DNA from 3 places in the Pseudomonas sp. TE3786 genome. Region 3 is predicted to be linked to each of the others. Evidence: riboswitches for the same ligand, from Rfam matches in the RefSeq annotation. Region 3 holds a riboswitch; each other region holds the start of a gene.
What was found. A riboswitch is a leader RNA that binds a small molecule or an ion and turns the genes downstream of it on or off. The one in region 3 is predicted to bind cobalamin.
Positions count from the first base shown of each region.

Region 1 (3,269 bases), on a different contig from region 3:
GGTCACCCAGCTGGCTGATCGCCGACACCCCCAAGCCCACCAGGTCGCAATGCCCATGGGTGGTATAGCCCTGGAAGTTGCGCCGCAACATGCCGTCTTCCTGGGCCACCGCCAGCTCATCGTCGGGCAGGGCGAAGTGGTCCATGCCGATATACACATAACCGGCGGCGGTCAGCTGCTCGATGCTGCGCTGCAGCATTTCCAGTTTGGCCGCAGGGCTAGGCAGCTCATCGGCGTTGATCCGCCGTTGCGGCATAAAGCGCTCGGGCAGGTGGGCGTAGTTGAACAGGGAAAGGCGGTCGGGCTGCAGCTCGATAACCTTTTCAACGGTGCGGGCAAAGCGCTCGGGGGTCTGCTTGGGCAGGCCGTAGATCAGGTCGATATTCACCGAGCGAAATTGCAGGGTCCAGGCAGCTTCGACAATGGCGCGGGTCTGCTCGAAGCTTTGCAGGCGATTGACCGCCTGTTGCACCTGCGGATCGAGGTCCTGCACCCCCAGGCTGACGCGGTTGAAGCCCAGTTCACGGAGCAGGCCCATGGTCGCCCAGTCGGCTTCGCGGGGGTCGATCTCGATGCCGTAGTCGCCGCTGTCGCCTTCCAGCAGGGTGAAGTGCTCGCGCAGGTGGCGCATCAGGTCGCGCAGTTCGGTATGGCTGAGAAAAGTCGGAGTGCCGCCGCCGAAGTGCAGTTGCTCGACCACCTGGCGGCGGTCGAGCTGGCTGGCGATGCGGCTGATTTCTTCATGCAGACGTTGCAGATAAGGCACTGCGCGGCCACGGTCTTTGGTGATCACCTTGTTGCAGCCGCAGTAGTAACAAATGTTGGCGCAGAACGGCACATGCACATACACCGACAACGGCCGCAGCGCCTTGCGGCTTTCCCCCAGCGCCTGGACCAGGGCATTGCCAGCGACCTGATCGCTGAATTGCAGGGCCGTCGGGTAGGAGGTGTAGCGCGGACCGGGGCGGTCGTAACGGCGAATCAGGTCAGCATCCCAGTGAATGGCTTCGTGCATGGCGGCGGTCCGAGAAGAGCGTGGGCGGCCAGTCTAGGGAGCTGCGACAAAGCGGATCTTGACTTGACGCAAGGCAAGGCCGACTCCCTGGTCAGACTTCACCCCGCGGCGCACCACAAGCGAGCAACACAGCGCCTTGGCGTGACACAAAAGCATGCCGATCTAGCACGCTGAACGAGCGTACCCAGTAGAAAAGCGACATCCACCCGGCAAAAAGCGTCATCGCGCCAACCAGACTCAGCTCGCGGCCAGGGCGCTGGAGCGTTTGGTGCTGGATCAGCACAAAGCAGCCAGTCGGCTGGGCCAGGCAGAGCCCACCCATTGACCACCCCCATGACCTTGTAGGAGCGACTGGGCGGCACTCCGATCAGCCGCGATGCTTGACCTTAAAAGCTTCGCGGCTAAAGCCGCTCCTACGGTTCAATTCTCTGCAAACCTTGACCCACCCTCCCTGCCGCCGTTAGGGTGCGCGGCGTTTATCCACGCAGGTGCGCCGCGCTCATTGAGCCTGGCGTTAAACGGGAAGCCGGTGCGCTTACGAGCCATGCCGGCGCTGCCCCCGCAACGGTAATCGACCGCAGCCTTGCTGCATGCCCGATCGATACACCACTGGGTTTACCTGGGAAGGTGATCGCGGCAAGAGCAGGTCGCGTGAAAACTACGGCGCTTGGTTTTGCCTTGCTAAACCTTCGCTCGCTACGTTTTCACGCCACCTGAAAAGGTCGAGAGCCCGGAGACCGGCCTGTGCGGAGTCGACTGGTGTTGCGGAGGGCAGCACCAACAAGCGCAGGCGCGCTTTCAAGCGCCGTGCTTGCCTATGCCCTCCTCAAAAATAATCTTTTGAGGATCCACCCCATGAAGTACACCCACCTCGCCCTGCCGGCGCTGCTATTGCCCCTGCTCGCCCAGGCGCAAGGCAGCGATGAGGCACTGAAGCTGCCGACCATGGTGATCACCTCCGGCCGCAGCGCCGAACCGCTGGACCAGGCCACGGCCGCCGCTACCGTCTTCACGCGCGCCGATATCGAGCGCCTGCAACCCAGCTCCATCACCGAGTTGCTCACCCGTGTACCGGGAGTGCAAGTGGTGCAGAACGGTGGGCGCGGTAGCAATACCTCACTTTTTATTCGCGGCAGCAGCAACACCCAGAGCCTGATTCTGGTGGACGGCCAGCGCATCGGCTCGGCCTCCGATGGCGGTGCCAGTTTGCAGTTCCTCAGCCTTGAGCAGATCGAACGCATCGAGGTGGTACGCGGTTCGCGTTCGGCGCTGTATGGCAGCGATGCGATTGGCGGCGTGGTGCAGATTTTTACCCGCCGTGGCGACAGCGGCCTGCAGCCGCGCCTGGCGGTCAGCGCCGGCAGCCATCAGAGCTGGCAGCGCAGCCTGGGCCTCAGTGGTGGCGACGCGCAAACCCGCTTCAGCCTCAATGGCAGCCTGGACGAAACCGCCGGAATTGACCGCACCGGCCCCTCGTACGACGCCGACAGCGACCACGACGCGTACCGCAACAAAGCCCTGAGCGTGAACCTCAGCCATCAGTTCAGCGAGCTGCTTGAAGGTGGCGTCAGCCTGTTGGATCAGCGCGGGCGTACCGAGTACGACAGCCCGTTTGGCCGTTTCGACCCCAGCACCTATCAGGCCTACCCCGAGCAGCCCTATACCCACTTCAGCCTGAGCAGCGCCAGCACCTACCTCGATGGCCAGCTCAGCGATGCCTGGAACAGCCGTCTGGAACTGGGCCACAGCGAAAGCCGGCAAAAGACCGAAGACAAACTCAGCGACAGCGTGGGCATCTTCAATACCTACCGTGACTCCGCCAGTTGGCTTAACACCCTGCAACTAAACGAGCAGCACAGCCTGTTGCTGGGCACCGACTGGTTCGAGGATGAACTGCACAGCAGCACGCCTTACAACCAGCAAACTCGCTGGAACCAGGCGGCGTTCGCCCAGCACCGTTTCCAGGGCGAGTGGTTCGCCACCGAACTGGGTCTGCGGCATGACAAGAACCAGCAGTTCGGCAGCGAAAACACCTGGAACGGCGCGCTCACCGTGCCGCTGGGTGCCAGCACTTCGCTGATTGCCTCCTACAGCGAAGGCTTCCGCGCGCCGACCTTCAACGAGCTGTACTGGGCCGACTCCAGCCTTGGCTATCTTGGCAACCCCGAGCTGTCACCCGAGCACTCGAAGACCTACGAACTGCAACTGCGTGGCGAGCACCTGGACACCCGCTGGAGCCTGGCCGCGTACCGCA
Region 1 is NZ_JBSRZF010000002.1:282,980-286,248, reverse strand. Features, by position in the region: gene hemN (oxygen-independent coproporphyrinogen III oxidase) at 1-1,015, opposite strand, end outside; cobalamin riboswitch at 1,485-1,775, shown strand; gene ACVW0Y_RS03740 (TonB-dependent receptor domain-containing protein) at 1,871-3,269, shown strand, end outside.
Region 1: another riboswitch for cobalamin. It lies ahead of ACVW0Y_RS03740 (TonB-dependent receptor domain-containing protein); the one in region 3 lies ahead of cobW (cobalamin biosynthesis protein CobW).

Region 2 (3,269 bases), on a different contig from region 3:
CTTGCAACGATGCGCTGGCCATCCGTGGAGGTTCGCCTTCAGCGCAGTCATGGGTCGTGCGGGTGATCAATGTGGTCGATAACCAACAAACGGAAGGGTGCACAGGCGCAGCCGTCACACCGCAGATCGTCGTTACTGCTCAGCATTGCAACGCTAAAGCAGTTGTTTTTAAGGAGCGCTCCGTCTTGCTTGAGAGCGTCCACGATGTTCCTGGGACCCAAGCGAGACTGTTGGTGTTGGCTACACCGATAGCGCTTGATCAATACGCCCGATTGGGGCGCAACTTTATGGCAGCGGGGGCCACCGTCGGCGCTAACACGATAGGCATCGCTTACGGGTATGGCCCGCGAGCGGATGGGGTACAGCGAAGTATTGGTGTGAAGGTACGGTCTCATCGCAACACTAAAGATGGGGAGGTTTTTAATGTGGCGTCTATTGACGGGGCATTTGAGCGCGGCGATTCAGGTGGGCCATTAATTATCGACGGAGAGGTTGTAGGTGTTTTGTGGGGGGCTGAAGCCGGTGGCGATGCTACTTCAGTTATCTTTGACGGTCTCTCATTGGCCCTGGAACCAATTGTTGCTATGGGTCTTAATATCCGGGCGCAAGCTTTTATTGCTTCGGAACTGTGAGTAGAAGTGCATGCGCTGCATGCTGGCTGTATTAATAGAGGGCTACATCACCCTGAGGTGAAAGGCGGTTATAAGCCTGGCTGGCGATGGCAAGAGTTGCAAAGTCAAAAGTAGGTTTAACTACGATTTGAGCGGAATTCAAGGTTCAGCGCACAGTAAGCCAACACAGGCGAGATTCCCGGCAAGGTTCAAGTCCGGGGAACTTTAGGGAGGGGGCAGAGCGGAAAATCGGGGTGCCCCGATAAAGTTTTGCTGAGCGCTGTCGATTTGACGCTCAACCCCCAACCCTCTACCCTGCCTGCCTTGCTTCAGGTGGCCTTTTTTAGGCTGAAACTGGGAAGTCGGTTAAAGCACTTCAGGTGCCTCCAATCCGACGCTGCCCCCGCAACGGTAATTGAGCTGAAAACCCGCAACGCCACTGTGACCTGTCATGGGAAGGCGCGATTTTCTGTTGGCCGCATCCGGCCACGCTCATAAGCCCGGAGACCGGCCTGTCGCAGTTCCATGGCATTGCGGAGGGCTTTGCTTGGCGTCGGGTGGTTCTTCCTATCCCCGTGCGTCCGCCATTCTCCGCTAGCCTCAACCAAACCGTGTGAAAACTACTGCGCTCGGCTAAGCGGCGTTAAAAACAGACTCACAATGCTCATTGGCTACAGCCAACTCCGCTTGTTCGCCTGTCTTTGATATTGAAAGCGCCTTGCCTATCCTTCGCTCGCTACGTTTTCAAACGGTTTGGATCAACCGAGTTGCCGAGGTAAGCAATGAGCGAATCCGCAGAGCGCGACGCCCGCCACAAAGCGCGCATGGCCCGCAAAAAAGCCTTGATCGATGAAAAGATCGCCCTAGCCCAGGACGAATACGGTCTGCTGCTGGTGCACACCGGCAATGGCAAGGGTAAAAGCAGCTCGGCATTCGGCATGGTCGCCCGGGCCCTGGGTCACGGCATGAAGGTCGGCGTAGTGCAGTTCATCAAAGGTGCCGCGAGCACGGGTGAGGAAAAGTTCTTCCGCCGCTTTCCTGAAGAAGTCAGCTACCACGTGATGGGCGAGGGCTACACCTGGGATACCCAGGACCGCCAGCGCGATATCGACAAAGCCGTGGCCGCCTGGGCGGTGGCCAAGCAGTTGCTCAATGACCCGGGCATTGGCCTGGTGGTGCTCGATGAGCTGAATATCGCCCTCAAACACAACTACCTCGACCTCGACAGCGTACTTGCCGATATCGGCGGTCGTCCCGAGTTTCAGCATGTGGTCGCCACCGGCCGTGGCGCGCCGCCTGCGCTGATTGACGCGGCCGATACCGTCACCGAAATGGGCATGCTCAAGCACGCGTTCAAATCCGGCGTCAAAGCCCAGGCCGGGGTGGAGTTTTGAGCCACGCCACTGCCCATGCCTGCCCGGCGCTGTTGATTGCCGCGCCAGCCTCCGGCCAGGGCAAAACCACGGTCACCGCCGCCCTGGCGCGCTTGCATAGCCGCCAAGGCAAACGGGTGCGGGTATTCAAATGCGGGCCGGATTTTCTCGACCCGATGATTCTCGCCCGCGCCAGCGCTGCGCCGGTGTACCAACTGGATCTGTGGATGGTTGGTGCCGAGGAAAGCCGTCGTCTGCTCTGGGAAGCGGCGGCCGAGGCTGATCTGATTCTGATCGAGGGGGTGATGGGCCTGTTTGACGGCACGCCGTCGGCGGCCGATCTGGCGCGGCATTTCGGTGTGCCGGTGCTGGCCCTGATCGATGGCTCGGGCATGGCCCAGACCTTCGGTGCCATGGCCCATGGCATGGCCACCTACCAGGCCGACCTGCCATTCTCCGGGGTGTTGGCCAACCGCACCGGCAGCGCCCGCCATGGCGAAATCCTGCGTGATTGCCTGCCGGCCAGCATCCGCTGGTATGGCGCCTTGCCGCGCAGCGCCAGCATTGAACTGCCGAGCCGCCATCTGGGCCTGGTGCAGGCTGAAGAGCTGGAGGATCTGGATGCCCGTCTGGATGCCGCCGCCGACGCCCTGGCCGCCAGCGCCGATACCCGCCTGCCGCCGCCAGTCAGCTTTGCCGCGCCGGAGCAGAGCCGGCAGATTCCGCCGTTGCTGGCCGGCATCCGCATCGGTGTGGCCCGCGACACCTCGTTTGCCTTTCTCTACCAGGCCAACCTCGACCTGCTGCGCGAGCTGGGTGCCGAGCTGATCGAGTTTTCGCCCCTGCGCGACAGCGTGCTGCCGCAAGTCGACAGCCTGTACCTGCCCGGCGGTTACCCCGAGCTGCATCTGGCACCGCTGCAGGCCAACCAGGCGATGCGCGCCGCCGTTCACGCCCACCACGCGGCCGGCAAACCGATCCACGCCGAATGCGGCGGCATGCTCTATCTGCTCGACGCGCTGAGCGACAAGGAGGGCACCCGTGGCGAATTGCTCGGCCTGCTGCCGGGTAGCGCGCAGATGCACAAGAAGCTCAAGGCCCTGGCCTTGCAGGAAGTCGACCTGCCGGAAGGGCGGCTGCGTGGCCACACCTATCACTACTCGGAGCTGGACTGCGCCCTCGCGCCCCTGGCCCGTGGTGTCTGCCCGACCTACCAGCGCACCGCGGAAGCGGTGTACCGCATCGGCCGTCTGACGGCTTCGTATATCCACCTGTATATGCCGTC
Region 2 is NZ_JBSRZF010000008.1:1,001-4,269, forward strand. Features, by position in the region: gene ACVW0Y_RS10870 (trypsin-like serine protease) at 1-632, shown strand, start outside; cobalamin riboswitch at 926-1,141, shown strand; gene cobO (cob(I)yrinic acid a,c-diamide adenosyltransferase) at 1,394-2,005, shown strand; gene ACVW0Y_RS10880 (cobyrinate a,c-diamide synthase) at 2,002-3,269, shown strand, end outside.
Region 2: another riboswitch for cobalamin. It lies ahead of cobO (cob(I)yrinic acid a,c-diamide adenosyltransferase); the one in region 3 lies ahead of cobW (cobalamin biosynthesis protein CobW).

Region 3 (3,269 bases):
GGCGCGCCGATCACATGGGGCACCGCCAACAGCAGCGCACCAACCACTTTCACCGCCCAGTGACGGGCAAATACCAGCAAGGCCAGGCCAACGGCGGTGGCCGTCGCGGTACCGATCCACCAGTACTGCCGCAGCTGCAGATCCGCCGCGGCAGTGCCCGGCAGCTCGGGTGGCAGGCCGAGCGATGGTGCCAGGCAGAAGGTTGCGAAACCGGCCAGGCCCCAGAACAAACCATCACGGGTACGGCCAGGAGCACGCAGGGTGTACAGACCGGCCAGCATCAAGGCGAAGCCGACGGCGACCACCAGATTGCCGCCGGTGGTGGACAGCACGCGCTGCCAACCATCTTCCGGTGCCCAGGCCTCGGCACTATGTTCGTGGGCGTGTTCATGGGCAGCAGCGCCCGCTTCGTGGCTATGCTCGGCAACCACCTGCTCGGTAGCCGGCTCGGCACTCTCGAAGGTCTCGCCCTGCAGAATCAGGGGGGCCACCCAGAAGCTTTGCAGAAGAGTCAGCAACAGGGCAGCCAACAGGCCGGCAAACCCGGCGGTCTGGGCAATACGCTTAATCATCGCAGCTACCCCTTAGTGGCACGGAAACGCGGCACTGTGACGGGTATCGTGGGCAGCGTTATGCACCGCTTCGATATGGGAGAAGCCGGCGAAATACACCAGCATGGCACCGATCAGGCCGGCACCAATCGCCACAACCAGGCGTTGGGATAGCGAGGCGCTGGCCTCGGCAGAATGTGTAAGGGTGCTACTGGACATGACCGTTCCCTCTGAACTGGAAATGAAAACGTAGCAGAAGGGAACGCACGAGGAGCCGAATGCGAGCGCACTCAGACTTCCGGCTTGCGCCCGCCCACCGCGGGTTTTGCCTACTGGTATGAATTCAGGCCGGTCTCCGGGCTCGCGCTGCTGAAGGGTTTCAGCAAGCGCCTACCGTTGCGGGGGCAGCGTCGGACTAACCTCAAAGGGCGCACCGACTTCCCGTTTCACCTTGCGCACGACGACGCAAGACACCTGAAACAGCGCGCTAGGACACCATTTTCGTTGGCAAAGGTCAACGCTCGGTGTTGTGCTCCTATCGAGGCTTCAGCCTCGAGTTTTTGATCTTCGCCTCCCTCGCCGAATTTGACCCATTCCCCGCCACTGCGTAGCCTTGCTCGCTTCGAGGTTCTCCACGCCATTCAGGCCTGGAGCTAAGAGGGAACGCGGAAAAAAACCGCGGCTGCCCCCGCAACTGTGAACGACCTGCTTTCTTCCTATGCCACTGCGCGTGCGGGAAGGCGAAGAAAGCGGCCCGCTACCGGGCCAGGTCGTAAGCCAGGAGACCTGCCTTGAAATGCATTCAACCGGGCGGGGTGATCCGGTAGCGAACGCCTGCTGCGCGCACCCTGCTCGCCGCCGTCCTCGCCGCAGCCCGCCGATCCGATTTCGCTCGCATCACACAGGGCTGCAACCGATGAAAAGCTTGGCCAAACTTCCCGTCACCATCGTCACCGGTTTTCTCGGCGCCGGTAAAACCACCCTGCTGCGCCATATGCTCGACAACGCCGAAGGCCGCCGCATTGCGGTGATCGTCAATGAGTTCGGCGAGCTCGGTATCGACGGCGAAATCCTCAAGCAATGCTCCATCGGCTGCACCGAAGAAGAAGCCAACGGCCGCGTCTATGAGCTGGCCAACGGCTGTCTGTGCTGCACCGTGCAGGAGGAGTTCTTCCCGGTGATGCGCGAGCTGGTGGCGCGCCGTGGTGACCTCGACCAGATCCTCATCGAAACTTCCGGCCTGGCTCTGCCCAAGCCGTTGGTGCAAGCCTTCAACTGGCCGGAAATCCGCAATGCCTGCACCGTCGATGCAGTGATCACCGTGGTCGACAGCCCGGCCGTGGCCGCCGGCACCTTCGCCGCCTTCCCCGATCAGGTGGACGCCCAGCGCCGCGAAGACCCCAACCTCGATCACGAATCGCCGCTGCACGAGCTGTTCGCCGACCAACTGGCCAGCGCCGACCTGGTGATCCTCAACAAGGCCGACCTGCTCAGCGCCGAAGCCCTGGCCGCAGTGCGTGCCGAAGTGGCGGAAGAACTGCCGCCAGCGGTGAAAGTGATCGAAGCGCGCAGCGGTGTGCTGCCGCTGTCGGTGTTGCTGGGCCTGAACTCGGAAACCGAGCTGCATATCGATAGCCGCAAAACCCACCACGACCTGGAAGACCACGAAGAACACGACCACGACGAGTTCGACTCTTTCTCCGTCGAGCTGCCGGAAGTCGAAGAAGCCCAGTTGCTGGCCGCCCTCAACGAGCTGGTGGAGCGCCACGGCGTGCTGCGCATCAAGGGCTTCGCGGCCATCCCCAACAAGCCGATGCGCCTGCTGATTCAGGGCGTGGGCAAGCGTTTCGACAAACACTTCGACCGCGCCTGGCGCAGCGATGAAGCGCGCGCCAGCCATCTGGTGATCATCGGCCAGGAGCTGGACCAGGCAGCAATCAGCAACGAGCTGCGCACGGCGCTGGCGTAACCCCGCCATGCACCTGCTACGCACCCAACCCGGTGGTTTTGTGCCCGCCGATGGCATTGCCCATCTGGCGCAAACCCCTGCGGATGTGGTGATTCTGTGCACCGGCGACTCCCATCTGTCGCTGCTGGCCGCCGCTGCGCAGAACCTGCCGGACCATTACCCGAGCCTGCGCCTGGCCAGCCCGGCGCAGCTACAGAACCATGCCTCGGTGGACCTCTATGTCGAGGAAGTGCTGCAACACGCCAAGGTGATTCTGGTGTCGGTGCACGGTGGCCTGAGCTATTGGCGCTATGGCATCGAACGTCTGGTGGAGTTGGCGCAACAAGGTGTCACGCTGATTCTGGTGCCCGGCGACGACAGCCCGGACCCGGAGCTGAGCACCCTCGGTACCGTCAGCGCCGAACAGGCCGACCGGCTATGGCAGTACCTGCGCCAGGGTGGTGTGGATAACGCGCAGCAGCTGTTCCATTACCTGGCCAGCACCTGGCTCGGCGGTGCTTACCCCTGGGGCGAACCGCAAGCGCTGCCAAGGGTTGGCGTGTACCACCCGACAGCCGCCAAGGCTGGCTTGGCCGATTGGCAAGCCAGCTGGCAGCCAGGTGCCCCGGTGGTAGGCCTGCTGTTCTACCGCACCCATGTGCAGTCGGCGAATACCGCGTTTATCCACAGCTTCTGCGAACACCTGAGCGCCCAGGGCCTGAACCCCTTGCCCATTGCCGTTGCCAGTTTGAAAGAAGCGGCGTGCCTGG
Region 3 is NZ_JBSRZF010000004.1:232,283-235,551, reverse strand. Features, by position in the region: gene ACVW0Y_RS07240 (CbtA family protein) at 1-572, opposite strand, end outside; gene ACVW0Y_RS07235 (CbtB domain-containing protein) at 585-770, opposite strand; cobalamin riboswitch at 881-1,044, opposite strand; cobalamin riboswitch at 1,160-1,359, shown strand; gene cobW (cobalamin biosynthesis protein CobW) at 1,468-2,520, shown strand; gene cobN (cobaltochelatase subunit CobN) at 2,528-3,269, shown strand, end outside.